Regions from separate parts of the Streptomyces sp. NBC_00490 genome, predicted to be linked through region 1. Evidence: riboswitches for the same ligand, from Rfam matches in the RefSeq annotation. Region 1 holds a riboswitch; the other holds the start of a gene.
The links. Region 1 has a riboswitch for ZMP and ZTP ahead of OG381_RS41855 (bifunctional 5,10-methylenetetrahydrofolate dehydrogenase/5,10-methenyltetrahydrofolate cyclohydrolase). Riboswitches for the same ligand answer to the same signal wherever they lie in the genome.
Positions count from the first base shown of each region.

Region 2: linked by a shared signal. The riboswitch ahead of OG381_RS28670 (glycine hydroxymethyltransferase) and the one ahead of OG381_RS41855 (bifunctional 5,10-methylenetetrahydrofolate dehydrogenase/5,10-methenyltetrahydrofolate cyclohydrolase) in region 1 are both predicted to bind ZMP and ZTP.

Region 1 is NZ_CP107869.1:9,170,466-9,173,868, forward strand. It holds gene OG381_RS41845 (RNA polymerase sigma factor) at 1-251, shown strand, start outside; gene OG381_RS41850 (CU044_5270 family protein) at 244-1,134, shown strand; gene OG381_RS41855 (bifunctional 5,10-methylenetetrahydrofolate dehydrogenase/5,10-methenyltetrahydrofolate cyclohydrolase) at 1,136-1,984, opposite strand; ZMP/ZTP riboswitch at 2,006-2,090, opposite strand; gene OG381_RS41860 (hypothetical protein) at 2,173-2,322, shown strand; gene OG381_RS41865 (hypothetical protein) at 2,356-3,201, opposite strand; gene OG381_RS41870 (MarR family winged helix-turn-helix transcriptional regulator) at 3,260-3,403, shown strand, end outside.
Region 2 is NZ_CP107869.1:6,272,163-6,275,565, reverse strand. It holds gene OG381_RS28670 (glycine hydroxymethyltransferase) at 1-1,413, opposite strand, end outside; ZMP/ZTP riboswitch at 1,455-1,544, opposite strand; gene OG381_RS28665 (methyltransferase domain-containing protein) at 1,636-2,451, opposite strand; gene OG381_RS28660 (glutathionylspermidine synthase family protein) at 2,496-3,403, opposite strand, start outside.

The DNA.
Region 1 (3,403 bases):
CCGGACCCGACGCGGAGAGCCCCGGCGCCTGGGTGCACGACGCGCTGGCCCGGCTCTCCCCGGCCGACCAGGAGGTGCTGCGGCTCACGGCCTGGGAGGAACTGGACACCGACGAGGTGGCGGTCGCCCTCGGCTGTGGCCGGCGGGCCGCGGCGATGCGGCTGCACCGCGCCCGGCGCCGGCTGAGAGCCGAGATCGACCGCCTGGGCCCCACGACCGCCGCCGCCCTGAAGGAGAACGGCCATGGCTGACGAACTCGACCTCCTGCGCCGCGCCAACCCGGTGCCGACCGACGGCCCCCACTTCGGCGACGGCCCTCTCGACCACCACGCCGAGCGGCGACTGAACCGGCTCATGCGGCAACGGCCCTCCCGCCGCCCCCGGCTGCTCTGGGGCCTGGCGGCCACGGCCGTCGTCGGCGCGCTGGTCGCGGCCCTGCTGTTCACCGACCAGACCACCGCGCCGGCGGTCGCCGCACCCCGCCCGCTCGTGGTGCGGGCCGACTCCACCCCCGTATCCCTTCAGACCCTGGCGGCACGGGCGCGAGCGGCCGACGGTTCGCCCGAGCTCACCAAGGGCACCCATGTGAAGTCGTGGAGCCTCGGCATGAGCGAGGACAAGCCTCCGATCACCTACCCGGAGGAGCGCATCGTGCGGTGGAACGCCGACGACAGCCACACGGTGATCGTCGACGACGGCCACGACCGCACCACGCAGACCTATCCGCCCAGTTGGAGCGACGCCCCGCCGCAGTCGCGGCCCCCGCACGACGTCGCCCGGCTGCGCGCCTACCTCCAGGAAGCCACGTACACCGGCACCGCTCTGGACACCGGGCAGCTGCTCGACGGCGTCCGGGTGCTCCTCGACACCTGGCACCTCGGCGCCCGTGAGTCCGCGACGGTGGCCGAGATGCTGGCGGACGCCGAGGGGCTCAAGCCCGTCGGACAGGTCACCGACCGGCTCGGGCGGCGCGGACAGGCGTATGTGTACCAGCAGTCGGCCACCCGCCGGATGTTGATCATGGATCCGGCCACCGGCGCCGTACTCGGCCTGGAGACCACCTTCACGAAGGCGGATCCCGAGTACGGCGTCAAGGCCGGTGACGTCATGGACTACAGCGCCTGGATGCGCTGACTCAGATCCCGAGCTGCCGGGCCGCCGCGTCGACCGTCTGCTCCAGCAGCGTGGCGATCGTCATCGGACCCACACCGCCCGGCACCGGGGTGATCAGCGAGGCGCGTTCCACGGCGGAGTCGAAGTCGACGTCACCGACGTTCCCCTCGTTGTAGCCGGCGTCGAGCACGACGGCGCCGGGCTTGATGTCCTGGCCCTTGATGAGCCGCGCCCGGCCCACGGCGGCGACGACGATGTCCGCCTCGCGGACGGCCGCGGACAGGTCCGCCGTCCGCGAGTGGCAGTACGTCACCGTCGCGTCGCGCGCGAGCAGCAGCATCCCGGCCGGCTTGCCGAGGATCGCGCTGCGGCCGACGACGACGGCCCGCTTGCCGGACGGGTCGACGTCGTACTCGTCGAGCAGCCGCATGATCCCGCCGGGCGTGCACGACACGAAGCCCGGCAGGCCGAAGCTCATCGACGCGAACGAGGCGAAGGTGACACCGTCGACGTCCTTCTCGGGCGCGATGGCCTCGAACGCGGCCCGCTCGTCGATGTGCTCGCCCATCGGATGCTGGAGCAGGATGCCGTGTACGGCGGGATCGGCGGAGAGCCCCTTGAGCGTGCCCACCAGTTCTTCGGTCGTGGTCGCCGCGGGCAGTTCCACGTGCCGGGAGGCGATACCGGCCTTGCGGCAGCGGTTCTGCTTCATCCGGACGTACGTCACGGAGGCGGGGTCCTCGCCGACCAGTACGGTCGCGAGACACGGTGTGCCGCCGGTGCGTTCGGTGAGGTCGGCGGCGCGCTTGCCGGTCTTCTCCACGATCCGCCGCGCGAGCGCCGTGCCGTCCATGAGCCGGGCCTGAGACATGATCCACTCCTGGGCTGGAAGTCGGTTCGCCCAGGCGCACGGCATCAGATTCCGCGGGACCGCTCCCCGGTGGTGCTCCACCTCAGCGCCAGTCACGGCCCGCCGCCAGCCTAACCGAGCGGTGGCGTCCCGCCGAGCGCCGAGTGGTGTAGCAGCCATACGGCCGTGTGGCTCCGCTCAGGGCCGAGATGAGGATGGCCGGCCGGCTCACCCCGCCGCAGCGCGTGCTGCTCGCGGGCGTCAGCACCCCGATCCGGCGCCCAGGCGACCGCATCGGCCAACTGACCTGCGGAGTCGCAAACCCCGAGCCGCTGCACCCCTCGGCGGGACACCGCTGACCGAGCCGGTCCTGGGGCCAGGGCCCCGGCGCCCTACGACGGTTGGGACCCGCTCTCCTGCGGTGGGGCCGTCGGGTCGGCTCCGGCGAGGAAGCCGGTCGCCTGGGCGTGGAGGTGGCCGGCGCCGATCGCCTCGGCCCAGCGGGCGATCTCCTTCGCCAGTGCGGTCGCGCCGCTCTCGTCACCCGTGTCGCGGGCCAGCACCGCCAGCAGCATCTGCTGGGTGAGCACCCCGGGGATCATGCCCGCGCGTGCGCCCAGCGCGGTGGCCCGCTCCCAGCGCTCCAGGGCCCGCTCGTGGTCGCCGGCGTCGTGGTCGTGGTCACCGAGGTGCCGCAGCGCCTCGCGGACCAGCAGGTCGTCGCCCGAGCCGCCGGCGCGCAGGGCGGCCTCGTAGTGGGCGGGCGCCGCGCCGCGCTCGCCGAAGAGGTTGTCGGCGATCAGCCCCAGGTACATCGAGGCCCAGCCCCGCCGCACCTCGTCGGGGGCGGCCTCGCGCAGGTCGTGTCCGCGGCGCCGGATCGCCTGAAGTGCCGCCGGGTCCTTGCCCTCGGCGCCGTGCCGGGACGTGCCGTCGGGGCGGAACAGCCGCAGATAGTCGTGGCGCAGCCGTACGAAGTCCAGGTCCCAGTCGTCGCCCGGGGATTCCTTCTCCGCTTGCTCGACGCGGGCGGCGGTGAGCCGCGTACCGCCGAACCAGTCGCTCTCCAGGGCGACTTCGGCCGCCGCAAGGGCGAGGCGGGCGCGGTCCTCGGGAGCGTCGCACGTCGTCGCGTCCAACAGGCGCAGCGCCCGGTCCCACCGTCCTGCCAGCGACAAGTCCCTTGCGGAGGAGAGGAGTTCGTCGAGTTCGGCGAATGTGCTCGTGGTGTTCGTCATGTCAGGGGAAGGTAGTGAGATGGAAAACCATCCACAAGAAAACCACTGCGCGGAGCAGATGACGCAGGACTGGGTCGACCGGCACGTCGCGCAGTGGTCCAAGGAACTCACCTGGATGGACCCGGTCAAGGAAGCGATCTATGTGCGGCTGGCCAAACTCGCCCGGCACGCGTCCCAGGCGCGCCGCGACGCCCTCGACTCC
Region 2 (3,403 bases), 2.9 Mb from region 1:
CACGAGGTCGGTGGCGCGGTGGGAGATCTCCTCCGCGACCTTGGCGTCGAGGATGTGGGCCGCCTTGGAGGGGGCGCCCGACTTGGTGGTGCCCGGCTCGGTGGTGGTCAGGACACGGTCGATGAGGCCGGCGACCTCGTCCATCTCGGCGGTGCCCAGACCACGGGTGGTGAGGGCGGGGGTGCCGATGCGGATGCCGGAGGTGTACCAGGCGCCGTTGGGGTCGGCCGGGATCGCGTTGCGATTGGTGACGATGCCGGAGTCGAGGAGGGCGGCCTCGGCCTGGCGGCCGGTGAGGCCGTAGGAGGAGGCGACGTCGATCAGGTTGAGGTGGTTGTCGGTGCCGCCGGTGACGAGGGTGGCGCCGCGTCGCATCAGACCCTCGGCGAGGGCGCGGGAGTTGTCGACGATGCGCTGGGCGTAGTCCTGGAAGGAGGGCTGGCGGGCCTCGGCCAGCGCCACCGCCTTCGCGGCCATGACGTGCGGGAGCGGGCCGCCGAGGACCATCGGGCAGCCGCGGTCGACCTGGTCCTTGAGGGAGTCGTCGCACAGGACCATGCCGCCGCGCGGGCCGCGCAGCGACTTGTGGGTGGTGGTGGTGACGATCTGGGCGTGCGGGACCGGGTCGAAGTCGCCGGTCAGCACCTTGCCCGCCACCAGGCCGGCGAAGTGCGCCATGTCCACCATCAGGGTCGCCCCGACCTCGTCGGCGATCTCGCGCATGATGCGGAAGTTCACCAGCCGGGGGTAGGCGGAGTAGCCGGCGACGATGATGAGCGGCTTGAACTCACGGGCGGACACCCGCAGCGCCTCGTAGTCGATCAGCCCGGTGGCCGGGTCCGTGCCGTAGGAGCGCTGGTCGAACATCTTGCCGGAGATGTTGGGGCGGAAGCCGTGGGTGAGGTGGCCGCCGGCGTCCAGGGACATGCCGAGCATGCGCTGGTTGCCGAAGGCCTGACGGAGTTCGGCCCAGTCGGCGTCGGTGAGGTCGTTGACCTGGCGGGCGCCCGCCTTCGCCAGGAAGGGGACCTCGACGCGGTCGGCGAGGACGGACCAGAAGGCGACGAGGTTGGCGTCGATGCCGGAGTGCGGCTGGACGTAGGCGTGGCGGGCGCCGAAGAGCTCCCTGGCGTGCTCGGCGGCGAGCGACTCCACGGTGTCGACGTTGCGGCAGCCGGCGTAGAAGCGGCGGCCGATGGTGCCCTCGGCGTACTTGTCGCTGAACCAGTTGCCCATCGCGAGGAGGGTGGCCGGGGAGGCGTAGTTCTCGGAGGCGATCAGCTTGAGCATCTCGCGCTGATCGTGGACCTCCTGGCCGATGGCGTCGGCGACGCGCGGCTCGACGGCACGGATCACGTCGAGGGCGGCGCGGAAGGCGGTGGACTCGGTGGAGAGGGGCTGCTGGTCCGACATGTGCGGCCTCCGGATGGCGTGGCGGTTGCGGTCACGATTCACGGTTCGGCCCAGGCGCACGGCACTCGGTCACACACGGGCCGCTCCCCGATGGTCCGTCCCATCCCAGCGCGCCAGTCACGGCCCGTCGGCCACCCTACCGGCCGGCCCGGACGCGGGAGGGCCCGCGTCCACCATGCGAGCGAGGAATCACCCTGCTCCGGGCCCCTGCGGCAGGCCGGGTCAGGACGGCTTGCGGCCCCAGGCGAGGACCATGAAGTTGGGGATGTAGGTGCTTCCCTGGAGCTTCGTCAGGGTGATCACCTCCTCGATGTCCGCGTCGCTCACCTCGCCCGTCTCCAGGAGCCGTGGCCGCAGGGATCGCAGGGTGAGAGGGAAGAAGGCCGCGGAGCCGCCGGTCAGGACGGGCGCGTAGACCTCCGCCCCGACCTCGGTCAGCCCGGCGTCCGTCAGGGCCTGCGGCAGGCGTCGGCCGGTGCCGGGGTCCACCCCCGCGGCGCCGAAGGCGGCCCGCAGCGCGCGTCCGAGGCGTTCGGCCACCTCCATGTACTGAGGCGGGTAGTAGCGGGCGGCGGCCGGGTACATCGGCCCGTCGATGTCGAAGTCCTCCACGACCACCCAGCCTCCGGGCCGGGTCGCGGCGACCATGCGCCGCAGCGCCTCGTCACGGTCGGAGAGGTGTTCCACCACGGCCCGTGCGTGCACGAGGTCGAAGGGGGCGTCGGGGAGCCGGTCCGCGAGGATGTCGTGCCGGCGCACCTCCAGGTTGGACAAGGTGTGGGCCGCGGCGAAGCGTGTGTCGAGGTCGACGGCGAGCACCCGCCCCGCGGCGCCGACCTGCCGGGCCAGCCAGCGGGCGATGCTGCCGGCGCCGCAGCCCACCTCCAGACATCGCCAGCCCTCGGCGACTCCCAGCTCGGTGAGCCGGTGCCGGCTCTGGCTGTCGTAGATCTCCTCCAGCGCGCTGAGCCGGCTGTGCTCGCGCTCCCAGGACGGGTCGAAGACGTATCCGTTCTCCACCGTGGCCGTGTCGCTCACCGATCGCCCCTCTCCGTTCGTCACGGGTCGATCATTCTGTCGCGTCAGAGGATCACGTGGGGCAGGAAGCGCGCGTATGCGTCAGTCACCGGTCCGGACGACTCGCGGATGCCGAGGCCCGCGGACTCGTTCTCGACGACCCAGGCGCCGAGGACGACACGGTTGCCGTCGAAGTCCGGCAGGAGGGACAACTCCTGGTAGCAGCAGGGTTCTTCGCGCTCAACGGGCACGGCGCCGGGTTCGTGGATCGTCACGCCGGCGCCCTCGCGGCCCAGCAGGGGCTTGGCGACGTACCCCTGGGAATCGGCCAACTCCCGTGGCCCGTCCAGGTATGCGGGGAGGAGGTTGGGGTGGCCCGGGTACAGCTCCCAGAGGATCGCCAGGAGCGCCTTGTTGCTCAGCAGCATCTTCCAGGCGGGCTCGATCCACAGGGTGCTGCCCGTGCCGCCGCCGTTGTCGAGGGTGTCGAGGACGTGGTCGGCGAAGCGGTCGGTGGTCAGCCACTCCCAGGGGTAGAGCTTGAAGCAGCTGCGGATGAACCGGAGTTGCTTGTCGACGAAGCGGCTGGACAGGGGGTCCCAGCCGATCTCCTCCATGGAGATCCAGGCGGTGTCCAGGCCGGCCTGCTCGGCGGTCTCCTGGAGATAGGCGACCGTCATGAGGTCCTCGCCGAGTTCGTCGGCCGAGGAGTACGCGAAGTACAGGGGGCTGCCGGGCGGGAGCAGCGTGGCCTGTTTCTTCCACGCGGCGATGAGGCGCTCGTGGAGGGAGTTCCACTGGTCGGCGCCGGGGAAGCGCTCCTCCATCCAGAACCACTGGGGGGAGGCGGCCTCGACGAGGGAGGTGGGGGTGTCGGCGTTGTACTCCAGGAGCTTGGCCGGGCCGGTGCCGTCGTAGCGGAGGTCGAAGCGGCCGTAGACGGAAGGGAGTTCGGCGCGGCGGCGCCAGGCCT